One region of the Fretibacterium sp. OH1220_COT-178 genome, then DNA from elsewhere that is predicted to be linked to it. Evidence: predicted binding sites of a transcription regulator. Region 1 holds the regulator's gene; the other holds the start of a gene.
The links. Region 1 encodes HrcA, which represses chaperone genes, less so after heat shock. Its sites were predicted from a motif close to TTAGCACTCNNTNNNANNGAGTGCTAA; they were not measured.
Positions count from the first base shown of each region.

Region 1 (9,292 bases):
CCGGGTGGTACTGCCGCGCAAGCTGGCGGTAGGCCTTCTTGATCTCCGCCGGAGAGGCGTCGCGCGCCACCCCCAGGATTTGATACAGATCTTCCAAAATAGACACACCCCGTTATACGACAGAAACTCGCGCCCCGCTCGGGCCCGCATCAAAGGGACGGAAGGTCCAACATCGTCCCTTCCGTCCCTCGCTCATTATAGCCTATTCCGTCGGCACAAACTCCGCCTAGACCTGTCCCTGATCGCTGAACTCGGCGTCCACCGTCTCCCCGTCCGAGGAGGAGCCCGCCGGTCCGCCGGAGGCGCCGCCCGCGCTCTCCTGCCCCGCGTCCTGGCCCTGGTAGAGGCGCGTCGAGAACTCCTGTATCGTCTTCTCCAGCTCCTCCTTGACGCTCTTCATCCTGGCGCCGTCGTTCTCCTCGATGGCGCGCTTCAGCTCGTCGAGCTTGGAGTTCACCTTGCCCTTCTCCTCCGCGGTCATCTTGTCGCCCAGGTCGTTCAGCAGCTTCTCCGCGGCGAACACGGCGGAGTCGGCCTCGTTGCGGACCTCCGCGGCCTCGCGCCTCTTCGCGTCCTCGTCCGCGTTGGCCTCGGCATCGTTCTTCATACGCTCGATCTCGTCCTTGGAGAGGTTCGAGGACTGGATGGTGATCTTCTGGGCCTTGCCCGTCCCCTTGTCCTTCGCGGAGACGTTCAGGATGCCGTTGACGTCGATATTGAAGGTCACCTCGATCTGCGGGATGCCGCGCGGCGCGGGCGGAATGCCGTCCAGCACGAACTGTCCCAGCTTCACGTTATCCGCCGCCATGGAGCGCTCGCCCTGAAGCACCAGAATCTCCACCTGGGTCTGGTTGCTCGAGGCCGTCGTGAACACCTGGCTCTTGGAGACCGGGATGGCCGTGTTGCGCTCGATGACCTTGGTGAACACGCCGCCCAGGGTCTCAAGGCCCAGGGAGAGCGGGGTCACGTCCACCAGGACGATGTCCTTGTGGTCGCCCTTCAGGATCGCCCCCTGAATGGCGGCACCGGCCGCGACGCACTCGTCCGGGTTGATGCCCTTCGTGGGCTCCTTGCCCATCAGCTCGACGATCTTCTTCTGCACCATCGGCATGCGGGTCGAGCCGCCGACCAGCAGGATCTTGTCGATCTCGCTCGTCTTGAGGCCGGAATCCTCGATGGCGCGCTTCGCCGGGATGATCGTGCGGTCCATCAGGTCCGCGGTCATCTCCTCGAACTTCGCCCGGCTCAGCTTCATCTCCAGATGCTTGGGGCCGCTCTGGTTCGCCGTGATGAAGGGCAGGGAGATCGTGGTCTCCGTCATCGAGGAGAGCTCGATCTTCGCCTTCTCGGCCGCCTCGCGCAGGCGCTGCATCGCCATGCGGTCGTTCTTCAGCTCGATGCCCTCGCTTTTCTTGAACTCCGCAATCATCCATTCGACGATGCGGTTGTCCCAGTCGTCGCCGCCCAGCCGGTTGTCGCCCGCCGTCGCCAGGACCTCGAAAACGCCCTCCCCCACGTCCAGGATCGAGACGTCGAACGTTCCGCCGCCAAGGTCGAACACCAGGATCTTGTGCTCCTCCTTCTTGTTCTCGCCGTAGGCGAGGCAGGCGGCCGTCGGCTCGTTGATGATGCGCAGCACCTCGAGCCCCGCGATGGAGCCCGCATCCTTCGTCGCCTGGCGCTGAGCGTCCGTGAAGTAGGCCGGAACCGTGATGACCGCCTGGGTCACCGGCTCGCCGAGGTAATCCTCCGCGTCGCGCTTCAGCTTCTGCAGGATCATCGCGGAGATCTCCTGCGGCGTGTACTTCTTGCCGTCGATGTCCACGCGGTAGTCCGTCCCCATCTCGCGCTTGATCGACATGATGGTGTGATCCGCATTGACGATGGCCTGGCGCTTGGCCAGCTGGCCCACCAGACGCTCTCCGTCCTTCGTGAAGGCCACGACGGACGGGGTCGTCCTCATGCCCTCGGCGTTGGCGATGATCGTCGTCTGGTCGCCCTCCTGCACCGCAATGCAGCTGTTCGTCGTTCCAAGATCGATACCCACAACTTTGCTCATGGTCTTTCCCCCTGTATGTGCTTCAAATTTTGTCTTTTATGTATTTGTATCTGTTTTGACGTTTCCACAAGCCTGCCGCCATCCCTCCGGCCCGCGGCGCGGAGGGGCGCCGGGATCAGGCCTTGCCGACCGTGACGCGGGAAGCCCGAAGCACGCGCTCGCCGCTTCGATAGCCGCAGAGCAGCTCGGACTGGACCACCCCGTCCTGTTCGGGGTCCTCCACGGCGACCGTCTCCACCGCCTCGTGGATCGCAGGATCGAACGCGGCCCCCTCGGCCGGAATGGGCTTGACCCCCATCTCCTCGAGGGCCGAGAGGAACTGGCGCCTCACCATGCGCACGCCGACCAGGACGTCCTTGGCGCTGCCCTCCTCCGGGACGGCCAGGGCCCGGTCGAGGTTGTCCAGGACGGGCAGCAGATTCTCGATGGTGTCGTCCACGATCAGCCGCCGGGCCTGCTGGCGCTCCCGCGCCACCCGCTGCCGGTAGTTGTAGAGGTCCGCCCGTGCCGCAGCCAGATCGCCCTCCAGCTCCGCAATGCGCTTCTGCGCCGCGGAGGCCTCGTCGTCCTCCGCCGGGGGGACGGTCTCCGCCTCCGGCCCAAAATCGAGCCCCCCGTCCTCCTTCAGAATGCCGTCCTCGATCACGTACTCCTTCACGGGCCCCTCGGGCCCCAGGCACTCCGACGAGCTCCCCTCATCGTTTTCGCAGGGGTTGCCCCCCCCTCTGACGCGGTCGTCCTTCATATCGTCCATGTCATCATCTCCCCACCCGGGCTCCCCTTCTCTCGAACGTACAAAAGCCCATCGTTCTGTGCTCCATCGCCATCTGCGACACCGCGAAGCCCAGGACGGCGCTCAGTCCTCCGCCTCCTCGTCCAGGGCGTCCGCCACGGACTCGAGGACGGAGATGGAGCGCTCGTAGTCCATCCTCAAAGGGCCGATAAGCCCCAAAACCGCCTTTTGCTGGCGCAGCCGCGCGGGGATGAGGATCATGGAGTTCTCCTGCATGCCCTCCGCCTCGTTCTCCTCGCCGATCGAGACGTTCAGCGCCGCGCTTTTGCGGCACTTCTCGATCATGTGAGCCAGGGGCTTCTCCTGCTCCAGAAGCGCCAGGACCGCCTGAAGGCGCGACAGGGTCTGGAAGTGGGGAAGGTTCAGGATGTGCTTGGCCCCGCTGCTGAAAAAACGGTAGTTCTGAACGGTCAGGAAGTCGTCCAGCTCCCGGATGGCCGCACGGCAGGCCGCCTCGGCATCCTCGAGCCCCCCCTGCACGTACTGAAACAGCACGTCGCGCACCTCGCTCCAGGACCGGCCCGAAGCCACGGTGTTGATGCGGCGGCTCAGCTCCTCCAGAAGTCCGGGCTCGACCTCGCAGGGAAGATCGAACTGCGAATGGTGCACCAGACCGCCCTTCAGGACGATCAGAGCCAGGATGTGCGTTCCCCCGAGCGGCACCAGATCGATGTGCCAGATCTCGGCGTCGTCGAGCCCCGGAACCGCGGCCACCGCCACACAGCTCGTCAGCCGGGACAGGAGGTGCGTGACATAGGTCAGCAACCCCTCGATGCCGCTTCGGCGTCCAGCAAGCTCCCTGTGCCAGGTCTCGGCCTCCTGGGGCCGGCTCCGGGCCCGGGCCGTGACGGAGTCCACGTAGACCCGATAGGCCTTGGCCGTCGGCAGGCGGCCGGAGGAGGTGTGGGGCTGGTAAAAGTACCCCATCTCCTCGAGGTCCGCCATCTCGTTGCGTATCGTGGCGGGGCTCAGTCCCCGGATGTACTTCTTCGTGATGGTCCGCGACCCGGCGGGCTCCCCCGTCTTGATGTACTCGTAAACCACCGCGAGGATGATCCCCAGCTGCCTCTCCGTCACCGCCCCTCACCTCCGCCCCGGCGTTCTCGCATCTGCCTCTATATCAATCCGCTCAATTCCATCGCACGTCATTCAAAGCAATTAGCACTCTCTTTCATAGAGTGACAACACCACGATCACGTGCTCAAGATTAGCAAGGGAACCCCCAAATGTCAAGACAAGTCAAAGAATGTAAAATTACGGATTCCTTTGTAGGCATTTTATGGAGCGGAGCCGGACCGTGGAGGGAAAAGCCGCTTGCCGCACCGAAAAAAGATTTGACACCCTCCTGCTTCACTGCTAGAATACGCCGCAACATTCAACAAAAATCGACTCGTCGTCCGAATCATTGCATTCGTGGGCCTCCGCTTCAGGCCCGGAAAGGAGAAGCTCATGTCCCGGACCCGTCGTTTTGCATCGTCGCTCCTCGCCCTCATTCTCATCCTCACGAATCGTGGTCCGGACCTCCGACGATGAGTTGATGCTCCATTGAGCAGGAAATCTCGAGAGGACGGACCCCGATTCGCCGGGGTCCGTCCTCTTTTCATCATACAAATCCCGAACATCAAGGAGGGCCGTTCCGCATTTTTGCACGCTTTTCCCGCATCTTCGCTTCATCCAAACCTCACAAGACAAGGATGTGACATCATGCTCCACTTCTCTCTCGCCCTGCTGCCCATCGCAGCCATCCTGATCGGCATGGCCGGTTTCGACCTGCCCTCCAAGGTCATGGCCCCCGCCTGCTGGCTGATCGCCTTCGTCAGCGGCGTATTTTTCTTCTCAAGCCCCGCCGCGGCGCTCTTCGAGACCAGCGTGTCCGGCATCGCCGACGGACTGAGGATCGTATGGATCATCTTCGCCGCATTCACCATGCTTCAGGTGATGCTGAAGGCCGGCGCCATGGACCGGATCCGCAACGGGCTGGCCGGCGTGACGTCCGACAAGCGGCTGATGGTGCTGCTGCTCGCCATCCCCTTCGGAACCTTCTTGGAGGGCGCGGCGGGCGCCGGGTCCCCCGCCGCCCTGGCGGCGCCCTTTCTGGTCGGGTTGGGCATGAACCCCGTGGTCGCTGCCGCCGCCTGCCTGATCGGCAATTCCGCGCCCGTCAGCTGGGGCGGGGCGGGGGTCACCACCGTCGTGGGCGCGGGCAAGTTCGTGGACTTCGTCCAGGCCTCCGCGATGACCGGGCGCATGGCCTGCTTCGAGTACGTGCTTTTGCCCATCCTGATGATCGCCTTCGTGTTCGGCCGCAGAGCGCTCAGGGGGATTTGGCGGGAGATCCTGGCGATGGGGCTCCTCATGGGCGTCGTCAACTTCACCATCAGCAATGTGCTCATCCAGATCACCGAGCTGACCAGCCTGCTGGGCGGTTTCGTGGGGACCCTACTCTACAGCGCCTACCTCACCCTGCGCCGCGAGGACCCCCTTTCCATCCCGGAGCGATACCGGCTGGAGCACTCCGAAAAACAGGACGCGCAGGCCTCGGGTTCCCTCCTCTTCTCCCTGTCCCCCTACTTCATCCTGTGCACGCTGCTGGTGAGCGTGCGGCTCTCCGTGCCGCTGCCGCATCTGATCGCCTTCGGCGGCGGATACACGGTCTGGGTGGGATGCGTCATCCTGGTCAGCGCCGTCCTGGCCTCCCTCATCTTCCGCCACGCCTCTTACCTCGTCGAGGCGATGCGGGACTCCTTCAGGAAGGTCATCCCCGCCCTCCTGGCCATGGGCTTCCTGCTGGCGATGGTCAACTGCATGAAGCTCTCCGGACAGGTCAGCGCCCTGGCCAAAACCCTAAGCGCGGCCGCGGGGGCCCTCTATCCCGTGGCGGCGGTCCTCATCGGCCAGATCGGGGGGTTCATCACCGGGACCAACCTCGGCTCCAACTTGATGTTCAACCCCCTGCACATCGAGGCCGCCAAAAACCTGGGGCTCAACCCCGTGACGCTCGTGGCCGCACAGAACACGGGCGGCGCGATCGGGAACATGATCTGCCCGAACAACGTCGTGGCCGTCTGCGCCTGCGTCTCCATCCTGGGGCGCGAGGGGGAGGTCATCCGCAAGACCCTGATGCCCTCGATTCTCCTGTGGGTCTTCCTCGGTCTGCTGGCGATGCTCTACACCTACGTCCTGTTCCCGGTCTAGCCCCGCTCCGGTCCGTCGCCCGGGGGACTGCCCCCAAAACGAGGACACGCCCGGAAAATCGCCGACGAAAGGAATCGGGGAGTGGTCGGCTCACGATTTCCCCTTTTGAAAAAGCACGGCAGATATTGGATAATAAAGCTCCGGCATCACGAAAACGGCTTGTGCCGGGGCCGGGGCCGGGGCACGCAGCTCCCTGCCCCGGCGCAGGCCTCCGATTGCGGAAGCATTGAAGCAAAGGACCGCAGACTTTATCGCCGAAGGAGCGAATGCCAGTGACGAACGAGAAGACGAGGAACGGCGAAAGCCGCCGGGACTTCTGCCTCCGCCTCTGCGCGGCGGCCGGACAGGGCCTTCAGACCATGGAGGACATGCTGTGCCAGCTGCTGACGGACGCGGGCTACCATCTTTTTTCGACGCGCGAGTACATGTCCCGCGTCCGGGGCGGCAACAACTCCACGAGCATCCGCGTCTCCACCCGGCCGGTCCGGGCATGGAGCGAACGCATCGACCTGCTCTTCGTGCTCGCGGAGGGAGTGCGCCCGAACGTCCTGAGCCGGGTGACGCCCGAGACGACCGTCGTGGCAGACCTCGCGCGTCTGGAGGCCGACGCCGCGAAGCTCCGGGAGACGGGGGCCTCCCTCGTCGACCTTCCCCTGGCCGCCAAAGCCAAGGAGCTGGGCGGCGCCATCTATGAGGCGACGCTCGTGGGCGGCCTCGTCGCCGGGGTCCTGGGCCTGCTCCCGGAGTCCGCCGATCCCCTGTACGAGGCGCGCTTCAAGGTCGCCGAGGTGGCGGCACGCAACAAGGAGGCCTTTCGCAGGGGGCACGCGCTGGGGGTCGAACTCCGCGACGCGCACCCCAGGTTTGCCCTCAACCCGCCCTCGTCCGCCTCGTCGGCGCGCATGCTCATGAGCGGGAACCTGTCCGTCGCCGTGGGCTGCGCCGCCGCGGGCTGCAATTTCGTCTCCGCCTACCCGATGTCCCCGGGCACGGCGCTCTTCAGCTTCTTCTCCAAGAACGCAGGGCTGTTCGACTGCGCCGTCGAACAGGCCGAGGACGAGATCGCCGCCATCAACATGGCGATCGGAGCCTCCTATGCCGGAGCACGCACCTTGGTCTCCACCTCGGGCGGCGGCTTTGCCCTGATGGGAGAGGGGCTCAGCCTCGCGGGCATCACGGAGACGCCCGTGGTGGTCCACCTGGCCCAGCGTCCGGGCCCCGCGACGGGCATGGCGACGCGCACGGAGCAGGCCGATCTGAACCTGGCGCTCTACGCGGGACACGGAGACTTCCCCCGCGCGCTCCTCGCGCCCGGCTCCGCCGAGAGCGCTCCTGAGATCGCCGCGCGGGCCTTCGCCATCGCCGCGAAGTTCCAGACCCCCGTCATTCTGCTGACCGACCAGCATTTCCTGGACAGCGCCTACGACCTCGCGCCGCCGGACCCGGGAGTGCTTCCCCAGCCGGAGGGTCCCGTGAGGACAGCGGCCGGCTACGCGCGCTACGCCCTCTCGGACAGTCCCCTGTCCCCCCGGGGCGTCCCCGGCCACGGTGAAGGGCTGGTGGGGTTCGACAGCCACGAGCACACGGAGGACGCGCACATCACCGAGGACTTCGCCCTGCGCGTCCGCATGAACGACAAGCGCATGGCCAAGCTGGAGCGGATGAGGGACGAGGCGATGCCCCCGACGGTCGTCGGCCCCCGCGGAGCCAAGATCCTGGTCGTCTGCTGGGGCTCCTTGGCGGAGCCCCTGAAGGAGGCGTTCGCCGTCCTCGACCCGGACGATGCGGCACTGGTCTGCTGCGAGCAGGTCTACCCGCTTTCCCGCGAGATGGACGCCCTGATGCGGAGCGCCGAACGGCGCATCTTCGTCGAGAACAACGCCGCCGGCCAGTTCGCCCGCCTGGTCCATCTGGAGACGGGATTCGCGGCCACCGACACGGTCTTGAAGTACGACGGGCAGCCCTTCTCGGTGGAGGAGCTGACCGGGCGCCTGGGAGAGCTCCTGGGCCGTCATTCGCAGAAGGGGGCGGGACGATGAACGCGCAGCGGAACGGAGCGAAAACGGGCGGGACACCCTTCGATTACCACGGCGAGATCTCCTGGTGCCCTGGGTGCGGGGACTACAAGATCCTGGAATGCCTCAAGGCCGCCCTCACGGAGCTGGGCCTCGACCCTACCGGGGTGGCGGTGGTCTCCGGGATCGGCCAGGCGGCCAAGATGCCCCACTACCTAACGGCGCATTTCTTCAACGGGCTCCACGGCCGTGCCCTCCCCGCGGCGACCGGTGTGCGGGCCGCGAATCCGAACCTGACGGTCATCGCGGTGGGCGGGGACGGCGACATGTACGGCGAGGGCGGAAACCACTTCATCCACACGGCCCGCCGCAACCCGAACATCGCCCACATCGTCTGCAACAACATGATCTACGGACTGACCAAGGGGCAGGCCTCGCCGACCAGCCCGCTGGGCATGAGGACCGCCACGCAGCCGGAGGGCGTGAACAGCGTCCCGCTGAATCCTCTGGCTCTGGCGCTGGCCTGCGGGGCCTCCTTCGTGGCGCGCGGCTTCGCCGGGGCTCCGGATCTGACCAAGGAGCTCATCAAAAAGGCGATCCTCCACAAGGGCTACGCGCTGGTCGACATCTTTCAGCCCTGCGTCTCGTTCAACAAGCTCAACACGTGGCAGTGGTTCGCGGCCAACACCGTGGAGCTGGACCGGAACCGGGACGCCTCGGATCTCGCGGAGGCCAACCGCCTGGCCTTTCAGTCGGAGCCGTGGCCCCTGGGCGTCCTTTACGAGGGCCCGGGCCGCCCCACCTTCGAGGAGGGGCTGGCGCCGTGGCGGAGCGGGGACGGGACGCCCCTGTTCGGCCGGGAGGCGCCCACGGCGGCCGTACGCGAGTTCCTGAAGGCAATGCAGGGATGAGGCGTCCCCCCGGGGGACGGAGCATGAATCATCCCCTGCTCAGGGCCGCTCTGCTGCTCGGCGCCGCCCGCGCCCCCCTGAGCGCTTTCGAGGCCCTGCGGGATCGATACGGGCCCGATGCGCTCGAGACCGGCGGCGAGGCGCTCTTGGGACGCCTGGAGCTTCGTCCGGCCGTCCGGGCCAGGCTGGAGGAGCTTCTGCGGGATCGGGACTGGGCGGACCGGGAACTGGAGCGGACGAAGGCCGCGGGCGCCCGTTTTCTGACGATCGACGACGAGGGCTATCCCCCAAGGCTGAAGGACCTTCCGCAGCCGCCGAT
Region 1 is NZ_RQYL01000008.1:10,267-19,558, forward strand. Features, by position in the region: gene dnaJ (molecular chaperone DnaJ) at 1-106, opposite strand, end outside; gene dnaK (molecular chaperone DnaK) at 227-2,059, opposite strand; gene EII26_RS04820 (nucleotide exchange factor GrpE) at 2,175-2,813, opposite strand; gene hrcA (heat-inducible transcriptional repressor HrcA) at 2,916-3,929, opposite strand; gene EII26_RS04830 (L-lactate permease) at 4,557-6,047, shown strand; gene EII26_RS04835 (2-oxoacid:acceptor oxidoreductase subunit alpha) at 6,314-8,086, shown strand; gene EII26_RS04840 (thiamine pyrophosphate-dependent enzyme) at 8,083-8,973, shown strand; gene dprA (DNA-processing protein DprA) at 8,997-9,292, shown strand, end outside.

Region 2 (9,292 bases), on a different contig from region 1:
ATCCCATATCGGCGACAAACGTCAAACGCTTTCTGGAGAGCAAGAATTTTCGCGTTCAGCTTCAGGATGACGAGGGCCGGCTGAAGCTCACGGCCGAACAGAAAACGCCTCCCCCTCCGCAGGTCCCGGTCCCGGCCGTCGCGCCCGTTCCCTCCCCCGAGCCCCGTCCTATGGAGGGCGAGGGGTCGGCCGTGCTGATCACATGCAAGACATTGGGGCAAAGCGATCAGGAACTGGGGGAGATCCTCATGAAGGGCTTTTTGGGCACGCTCTCCCAAATGGACACGCCTCCCGCCGTCCTGGCCTTGATGAACGAGGGCGTCAAGCTGGCACTTTTCGATTCCTCCACCTGCGACCACCTGAAAAACCTGGAAAAAAAGGGGACGACTGTCCTGGTGTGCGGAACCTGCACCAACCACTTCGGCATCACCAACAGTGTGGGGGTCGGAACGATTTCGAACATGTTCGAGATCGTCGAGAGCCTGAACAGGGCGGGCAGGATCCTGAGCCTTTAGGACAACGCAGAAACGGGAGTCCGGCACCGGACGAGAGAAGCGAGAAGCCGGATAAAAAAATCGAAAAAATATGCCCCGCGCCTTTATGGCGCGGGGCTGCATTTCTCGGTGAGGGATTCTAGTACATGTCCCCCATCCCGCCCATGCCGCCGGGCATACCGCCGGGCATGGGATCCTTCTTCTCGGGCTTGTCGGCAACGATGCCCTCGGTGGTCAGGACCATCGCGGCAATGGAGCCGGCGTTCTGCAGCGCGGACCGCGTGACCTTCACGGGGTCGATGATACCGACGGAGATCATATCGGTGTACTCGCCCGTTGCGGCGTCGAGGCCCTGTCCGGGCTTGAGGGTACGTACCTTCTCAACCACCACGTCGCCCTGGTATCCGGCATTCTCGGCGATCAGGAACAGGGGGGCCTTGAGGGCGCTCAGAACGATCTGGGCTCCGGTCTTGACGTCGCCGTTCAGCTTGGCCACGAACGGCTCGAGGGCAACGGCGCAATTCAGAGCGGCCACGCCGCCTCCGGCCACAATTCCCTCCTCCACAGCCGCGCGGGTGGCGTTGAGCGCGTCCTCGATGCGGTGCTTCAGCTCCTTCTGCTCGGTCTCCGTCGCAGAGCCGACCTGGATGACCGCCACGCCGCCCACTAGTTTGGCAAGGCGCTCCTGGAGCTTCTCCTTGTCGTAATCGGAGGTGGAATCCTCGATCTCCTTCTTGATCTGGGCGGCACGCTTGCGGATCTCATCGGAGTTGCCGGCGCCCTGCGTGATGGTGGTGTCCTCCTTGGTGATGCGGACCTTCTTGGCCTTGCCCAGCATGGAGAGCTCGGTGTTCTCGAACTTCAGGCCGACCTCCTCGCTGATGACCTGGCCGCCGGTGACGATGGCGATGTCGGCCAGCATGGCCTTGCGGCGGTCGCCGAAACCGGGCGCCTTCACCGCGGCCACCTGCATGACGCCGCGAAGCTTGTTCACGACCAGTGTGGCCAGAGCCTCGCCCTCGACATCCTCCGCAATGATCAGCAGGGGCTTGCCCGTCTGCACGACCTTCTCGAGGACGGGAAGCAGATCCTTGATGTTGCTGATCTTACCGTCGTGAATCAGGATGTAGGCGTCGTCGAAGCTCGTCTCCATGCGCTCGCTGTCCGTAACCATGTAGGGACTGATGTAGCCCTTGTCGAACTGAAGCCCCTCGACCATCTCGAGCGTGGTGCCCACGGTCTGGCTGTCCTCGATGGTGATGACGCCGTCCTCGCCCACCTTGCTCATGGCCTCGGAGATCAGCGCGCCCACGGCGCTGTCGTTGGCGGAGATGGAGGCGACCTGCGCGATTTTCTCCTTCTCCTTGACGGGGATGGACTTCTTCTTCAGCTCCTCGACCACGAAGTCGATGGCCTTCTCGATCCCCTGGCGCATCTGCATGCCGTTCGCGCCCGCAGCGACGTTTTTCATCCCCTCGCGGATGATGGCCCGGGAGAAGATGGTGGCGGTGGTGGTGCCGTCTCCGGCGATATCGTTGGTCTTGGACGCCACTTCCTTCAGAAGCTGCGCGCCGGCGTTCTCGAACGGATCCTCGAGCTCGATCTCCTTGGCAATGGTCACTCCGTCGTTGGTGATCGTGGGAGAGCCGAACTTCTTCTCCAGGACGACGTTGCGCCCCTTGGGCCCAAGGGTCACGCCGACCGTATCCGCAATCTTGTCGATGCCGCGAAGCATTGCGCGGCGGGCATCCTCGCCGAAAGAAAGAATCTTGGCCATAATTTATAGTCCCTCCTTAGAAAACTTTCGTTCTACTTCTTCTCGACAATCGCCAGGACGTCGCGCTCGCTGAAGATGACGTACTCGTCGCCGTCGATCTTCACCTCGGTGCCCGCGTACTTGCTGAAGATGATGCGGTCGCCGACCTTGACCTCGATGGGAAGCTTCTGGCCGTTGTCCAGTACCTTGCCCGACCCGACAGCCATGACCTCGCCCTCCGTCGGCTTCTCCTTGGCCGTATCGGGCAGGACAATGCCCCCCTTGGTCTTCTCCTCGCGGGTGAGCACTTTAACGACGATCCTGTCCCCAAGCGGTTTGAGATTCATCAACGATCCCCTCCTGATTTTATGTCAGCACTCGAACGCTTAGAGTGCTAATTGTCTACGAAAGAAATATTAGCCTCTCCCCCCTTAAACTGCAATAGGGCAAATTACGTAGTCAAGAGGTCGAGGCTTTGTTGAAACGACGGCGGCGACCGCATCTGACGATGAGGCCGCCGCCGTATCATGCCGAAGCACGGAGGAAAAGGTCACTTCGCCTTCAGCTGGTCGTAGACATCCAGAACGATGGCACCGTAGGCCGAGGCGGGACCGCCGCCCATGAGGAGGGCAACTTCGATGGCCTCCGCCACTTCCTCGCGGGTGACCCCCGCATCGATCGCCTTTTGGGCGTGAGCCATGATGCAGGGCATGCACCGTGCAGCCAAGGCAAGCATCAGAGCGATCAGCTCCTTGGTCTTGAGCGTAAGCGCACGTTCCTTGACCATGGCCTTTCCAACCGAACGAAATGCCGTAACCGCTTCGGGAGCGGCCTCAGCCAGCTTCGCGGCGCGGCGTTCGACCTCCCGGAACTCGGCCTTAACATCCATCATGTTCAAAAAAACCTCCTTAAAAATAGTGGGAAGAATGCGCCAGACGATATCTCACCCTCCGGGGCCTGTCAATCCGCACGAACGCCTGAATCCATCATCTCCTCGCCCTGGACTCTCACGCGATCGTTCAGGAGATTGCAAAGACGTTACGAGGCCTCTCAGTTTTTTCAAGGCACGGAAAAACACGCAGGGCCTGAACGGCGAGTCCCGCCCCTTGCGGGCTTTTCCCGAAGAAATACTTAAATACTTCTCGTGAACACTCGCGAGCGGTTCGCTCCACGCGGTGTGCTAAGATAGCTTTGCGCCGGGCCCCTCCATTTTCTCTCCCGGCGTTGTTTTCAATTTGCCTCGTGAAGCAGGTGAAAATTATGAAACGCTCTTTAGTTCGTCTCGTTGCAATCGCACTCTTCTCCTTGACCGTCTTTTCCTCTCCCCTTCCCGCATCCGCCATCGATATCGGTGACATTCTGAAAAAAGGAGCGATCATCGTGGGCGGCGGTGCCGTGGTGACCGCCATTGCAGGCCCCATCAACGACTTCATCAACACGGTGACTCTGAACAAGGGGGCCAAATTCCAGGGGCATACGAAGGTGGTCCCCATCGTCTCCTTCGGAAGCGGCACACACATCGGCGCGGCTCAGGTCGGGGGGCAGGTCAAGTCGGCAGTCGAGAAGACCCAGGCCGTCGCCCAGCTGGAGGCGGACTTCAAGGGCATACGCGCCAAGGTCCTGATTCCCATCGACTCCATAAACCCTGTGAAGCAATTCCGCCGTGTTCAGGGCGTGGGCGTCACCGCCATCATAGACGTGAAACTCTAAAAAGACCTTCCTTTGGCCCATTCATACAACGCTCGATTCGGAAGACCTCGCACGGGTGCGAGGCCTTCTTTTTTATAAAAATCAAATTTAACTGAAAAACAAAATATTTTTCACAAACACTCTCTTGACGAGTTTGCCCAAGAGGTTTATCCTATATCGATACTTTTTTAGGGCTTATTCCAATCATACGGCAGATGGAAAGGATGGGAGATCAGTGAACAGTGAGAACAACGGACTGGGCTTGGAAACTCAGCGCGAAAGTTGGGGAAGCCGCATCGGTTTCATTCTTGCGGCTGCGGGGTCGGCCATAGGCCTGGGCAACGTCTGGCGTTTTCCCTATTTGGTGGGCGTGAACGGAGGGGCCGCCTTCGTGGTGGTTTACCTGCTTCTGATCGCCGCCGTCGGATCGACGGTCATGCTTGCGGAGTTCGCCCTGGGACGAGCGGCCCAGAAAACTCCCGTCGGCGCCTTCTGGGTTCTGTCGAAGACGCACACCTGGACCCTCGTGGGGTGGATCGCAACCCTCGCGGGAGGCTTCATCATCCTCTCCTACTACGCCGTGATCGGGGGATGGACCCTCAAGTACGTCTTCAGCAGCCTCTCGGATCTCATGCCCTTGGCGGCCGAGGGCAAATCCGGGGACGTCTTCTCCTCTTTCATCGGCGACCAGAAGCAAGTGGTGCTGTATCAAGTGTTTTTCATGCTCCTCACGGTCGGCATCGTCTACGGCGGAGTCGGCAAGGGGATAGAGCGGGCCTGCAAGGTCATGATGCCCCTTTTGTTCGTCATCCTCATCATCCTTATCGTCCGTTCCGTAACCCTGCCCGGAGCCGAAAAGGGACTGGAGTTCTACCTGAAGCCGGATTTCTCGAAAATCACCGGAAAAACCGTACTGGACGCCCTCGGACAGGGATTTTTCTCCCTCTCCCTGGGCATGGGAATCATGATCACCTACGGCAGCTACATCGGCAAGCAGGAACGCCTTCCCTCCAGCGTGGGCTGGGTCATCTTCACGGACACCCTCATCGCCCTTCTGGCCGGACTGGCCATCTTTCCGGCCGTCTTCGCCATGGGCGTGGAGCCCTCCGCCGGCGTGGGCCTGACGTTCATCAGCCTGCCGGGCGTGTTTGCCAAGATGCCCTTCGGCAACATCTTCTCCGCCCTCTTCTTCCTTCTGCTCTTTTTTGCCGCCATCACCTCGGCCATGTCGCTGCTCGAGGTCGCCGTCGCCCACGGAATGGATGACTTCAAGTGGTCGCGCAGGAGGTCCATCGTCATCATGGGAACCCTCGTCACCCTGCTGGGCGTCCCCTCCGCGCTCTCCCTGAGCGGGCCCCCCAAGATCGTGGGCAAGGACTTCCTCGACGCCATGGACTTCATCTCCAATAACGTCATGATGCCGCTCAGCTCCATTTTGACCTGTCTTTTTGTCGGGTGGTTCTGGCTCGACCAGGGGCGCAAGGAAGTCACCAACGACGGAACCGTGCCCTTCGCCCTCATGGAGGCGTGGGTGTGGTTCGTGCGCTTCGTAGCTCCCATCGCCATTGCGGTCATCTTCTACATGGGACTGAAATGGTAAGAGGACTTTCCTGAAGCGAGGAGCCTGGTTTGCGCCAGGCTCCTTTCTGTCTCTTCGAAAATCTTCAGCTCCCTGCCTCCTCTCCCGGTCGTTCGATCAGGTACTTCCAGGTTCGCTTGGGCAGAAAACGCATCTGGCGTTTCAGGGACCGTCGTTCCTTTACCGCCGCACTCCGAAAGAACTCTCTCCAGAGCTCCCGGTACCCCTCCTCCTCCGGGGCAAACCGCAGCATTCCGTCCGGAAGTTCCATATCCGTCAGAACCCATCGCCCCCTCTCCTGAACGGCGGCCCGGCCGCGGCGGACGTCGTGGAGCACCCAGCGGTCCGGCAGACGACGCAGAAAATGCTCCGCCAGCAGGGGCAGGACATCGCACTCCGGCGCGAAGGCCGCATAGTAGGCTTTGCCCACGTCCTGAAAGCGGACGAGCCCCATCCAACGATGCCACTCCCGGGACGTACGCCTCGCGGAGCGGTGCACCGCCCCCACACAGGGGGACGCCAAATCGCAGGACGCGGCATCTCCTTCCCTCCAGAGCCGATGAAGGTAGCACCAGACCGCAAGATCGATCCCCTCCTCCTCCGACATCAGCGCCAGAGAGGCATCAGCCAGCCCCCGCCCCTCCAAACGCTGTTCCAGTACCGCGGATGTCGCTTCCGCCACCTCCGCGTCGCTCGCGACCTCCGTACACTCCAGCAGAATTCTTCCCGTCTTCCTACAGGAAAAACGAACGATGTCCTCCGGAGCGCGACCCTCCAGAGCCGTCCTGTGGACAAGGGTCATCATACCGCTCCAGGTCCCGTCGTAGACATAGATCACGGGGAAGCTCCTCCAGAGTCCGGAAAGGGCAGCCAAAGTTGCGCCGAGGGGCGAGCCTCCTCCAGAAGCGCCCTCAGCCTCTCCAGGGAGGAAACGCGTCCGGCCCGCCAAGCCGACTCCTTGAAGGCCAAAAAATGCTGCGCCCGCTTCATCACGACGCCAAGCCGTTTGAGGTTGTCCCCATCGAGGCGGCGCATGCGCCGTGCCGTCAGAATGCGCTTGGCGGACTTCACCCCCACGCCGGGAACCCGCAGGAGCACCTCATAGTCCGCCCGGTTTGGATCCACGGGGAAGAGCTCCATATGCCGAAGCGCCCAAGCCGTCTTGGGATCCAGCCCCTTCTCCAGATTCGGCTGGGCTTCGTCGACAATTTCGTCCGCCCGGAATCCGTAAAAACGCAAAAGCCAATCGGCCTGATAAAGACGGTGTTCGCGCAACAGAGGTGGAGCTGCGGAGAGAGCGGGCAAATTGGGATTTTCGTTGACCGGCACATAGGCGGAGTAGTACACGCGCTTCAGCCCCATGCCGCCGTAAAGCCCCTCGGACAACCGGAGCAGGGCAAGGTCCGACTCGGGGCTGGCCCCAACGATCACCTGAGTGCTCTGCCCCGCCGGGACAAAGGGAGGCGCCCGTCGAGCCAAGCGACGCTCCGAGGCCCGTTCTCCGATTCGGGCACTGATGAAGCGCATGGGGGCAAAGACGGCATCGACGCTTTTTTGAGGGGCCAACAAAGCCAAGCTCCGTTTGGACGGGAGCTCGACGTTCACGCTCACGCGGTCCGCCATGCGCCCCAAAGCTTCGATCAGCTCGGGGGAGGACCCGGGGATCACTTTTGCGTGGATATAGCCATGAAAGCCAAACTCACGGCGCAGGAGGTAGACCGTCCGGACAAGCTCCACCATCGTATCGTCCGGGCTGCGACGTACCGCGGAGCTGAGAAACAATCCTTCGATATAGTTGCGTTTATAGAACGCCATCGTCATCTCCGCGAGTTCCCGGGGAGAGAATGCGGCGCGGGGCACGTCGTTGCTGCGTCGGTTGACGCAATAGGCACAGTCGTAGATGCAATCATTGGTCAGGAGCAGCTTCAGCAAGGACACACAGCGACCGTCGTCGGTCCAGCTGTGACAGACGCCCGAGGCATGTGCACTCCCCACGCCTCCCCTCGTCCGGGAACGACTGGAGCCGCTGGAGGCACAGGAGACATCGTATTTCGCTCCCTCAGTCAGTATGGACAAGCGCCTCCTGAGATCCTCTTTCATCGCATCACCCCCTACAAACTTCGTAGCTACTCAATACGTAGCTATTATAACAAAAAATGAAGAGGACGCACACGAGTGCGTCCCCCTCGAAACAGGACAAGCGGCTTCGCCTACAAGGCGGACAGAATGGCCATCAGTAGCCCGCCGGCCAGCACCGATCCGATCTGGCCGGAGACATTGGCCCCAACGGCCTGCATCAGAATGAAGTTGTTCTTGTCCGCCGCCGTGGCCATCTTCTGGATGACCCGAGAGGACATGGGAAAGGCCGAGATCCCCGCCGCCCCGATCATGGGATTGATCTTCCGGCGGAGAAAGAGGTTCAAGACCTTGGCCGTCACGACCCCCACGGCGGTGTCCAGGACGAAGGCCACCAACCCGAGCCCCATGATCCCCAAGGTCATCGGCCGCAGGAAATCCTCGCCCGTCATCTTGGTGGAGATGGCGAGCCCCAAAAGGATGGTCACGATGTTCGCCAGCTCGTTCTGAGCCCCCTTCGCCAAACGGTCCACCACGCCGCTCTCGCGCAGGAGGTTGCCGAACATCAGGAATCCGATGAGAGCGGCCGAGGCCGGCACCAGAAATCCGGAGATGAGGGTAACCAGAATGGGGAAAAGTACCTTTTTCCGCTTGGAAACCGGCTTTTCATGGTACGGCATGGCGATGCGGCGCTCGGCCTCCGTGGTCAGCAGACGGATTACCGGCGGCTGAATGATGGGAACCAGGGCCATATAGGAGTACGCCGCGACGGAGATCGACCCCAAAAGCTGCGGGGCGAAGCGGTTGGCGACGTAGATGGAGGTCGGCCCGTCCGCAGCCCCGATGATGCCGATGGACGCCGCCTCCTTGAGGTCGAAAAACCCCGTGGCGTAGGCCAGCCCCATGGTCAGGAAAATTCCGGCCTGGGCCATCAGACCGAAGATCATCGTGACCGGGGTCTGAAAAAGGGGCGTGAAGTCGATCATCGCTCCGACGGCGATGAAGATCAGAAGCGGAAAGAGCTCCGTCTGAATCCCCATCTCGAAAAGCCGGCTGATCGCCCCGACCTCGACGCCGCCGCCCGTAAGATGGGTCAAGGCCGACGAGAGCGGGATGTTGACCAGCAGAGTCCCGAAGCCCATAGGGAGCAGCAGCGACGGCTCGTACTCCTTGACCGTGGCCAGATAGATCAACAAGAGCCCCACACCGACCATCACGACCTGCTGCCAGGTCAGGGCGGAGAGTCCGTGAAAAAGTTCCATCGCAGTTTCGAGAGCCTCCTAAATTTTGATTTTGCGATTCGTCCTCGGCCCCATAACCAATCAATAGGCCAGCTTGTAAATCTCCAGGACATCCTTGGCGTCAAGGTTTTTCAGGACCCCGAATCCTCCTCCGGCGGAGGCGTTGGCGGCCAGACGTTCGATGTCCGATTCCTCGATTTTCAGCTCCCGAAGCGTGGTGGGCGCCCCGACGGACCGGAAGAAATCCTCCAGGAGCTCGATCCCCTCGAGGGCCCGCTCCTCCTCCGAGCCGTCGAAGACGTCGAACACGGCCTCCGCCAAACGCGCGAAGGGGGTGGGATGCCTTTCGCAGAGGTAACGCCCCCAAGCCGGCATCATCACCGACAGGGAGGCCCCGTGAGGCGTGTCGAAAAGCAGGCTGAGCGAGTGCCCCAGCCTGTGCGACGAGAAGTCGCCG
Region 2 is NZ_RQYL01000003.1:5,090-14,381, reverse strand. Features, by position in the region: gene yedF (sulfurtransferase-like selenium metabolism protein YedF) at 1-515, shown strand, start outside; gene groL (chaperonin GroEL) at 634-2,271, opposite strand; gene groES (co-chaperone GroES) at 2,304-2,597, opposite strand; gene EII26_RS01670 (carboxymuconolactone decarboxylase family protein) at 2,801-3,142, opposite strand; gene EII26_RS01665 (hypothetical protein) at 3,511-3,960, shown strand; gene EII26_RS01660 (sodium-dependent transporter) at 4,175-5,539, shown strand; gene EII26_RS01655 (TIGR03915 family putative DNA repair protein) at 5,604-6,356, opposite strand; gene EII26_RS01650 (putative DNA modification/repair radical SAM protein) at 6,353-7,618, opposite strand; gene EII26_RS01645 (sodium ion-translocating decarboxylase subunit beta) at 7,729-8,856, opposite strand; gene EII26_RS01640 (iron-containing alcohol dehydrogenase) at 8,917-9,292, opposite strand, start outside.
Region 2: the regulator HrcA is predicted to act here: its motif matches at 2,622-2,648, upstream of groES (co-chaperone GroES).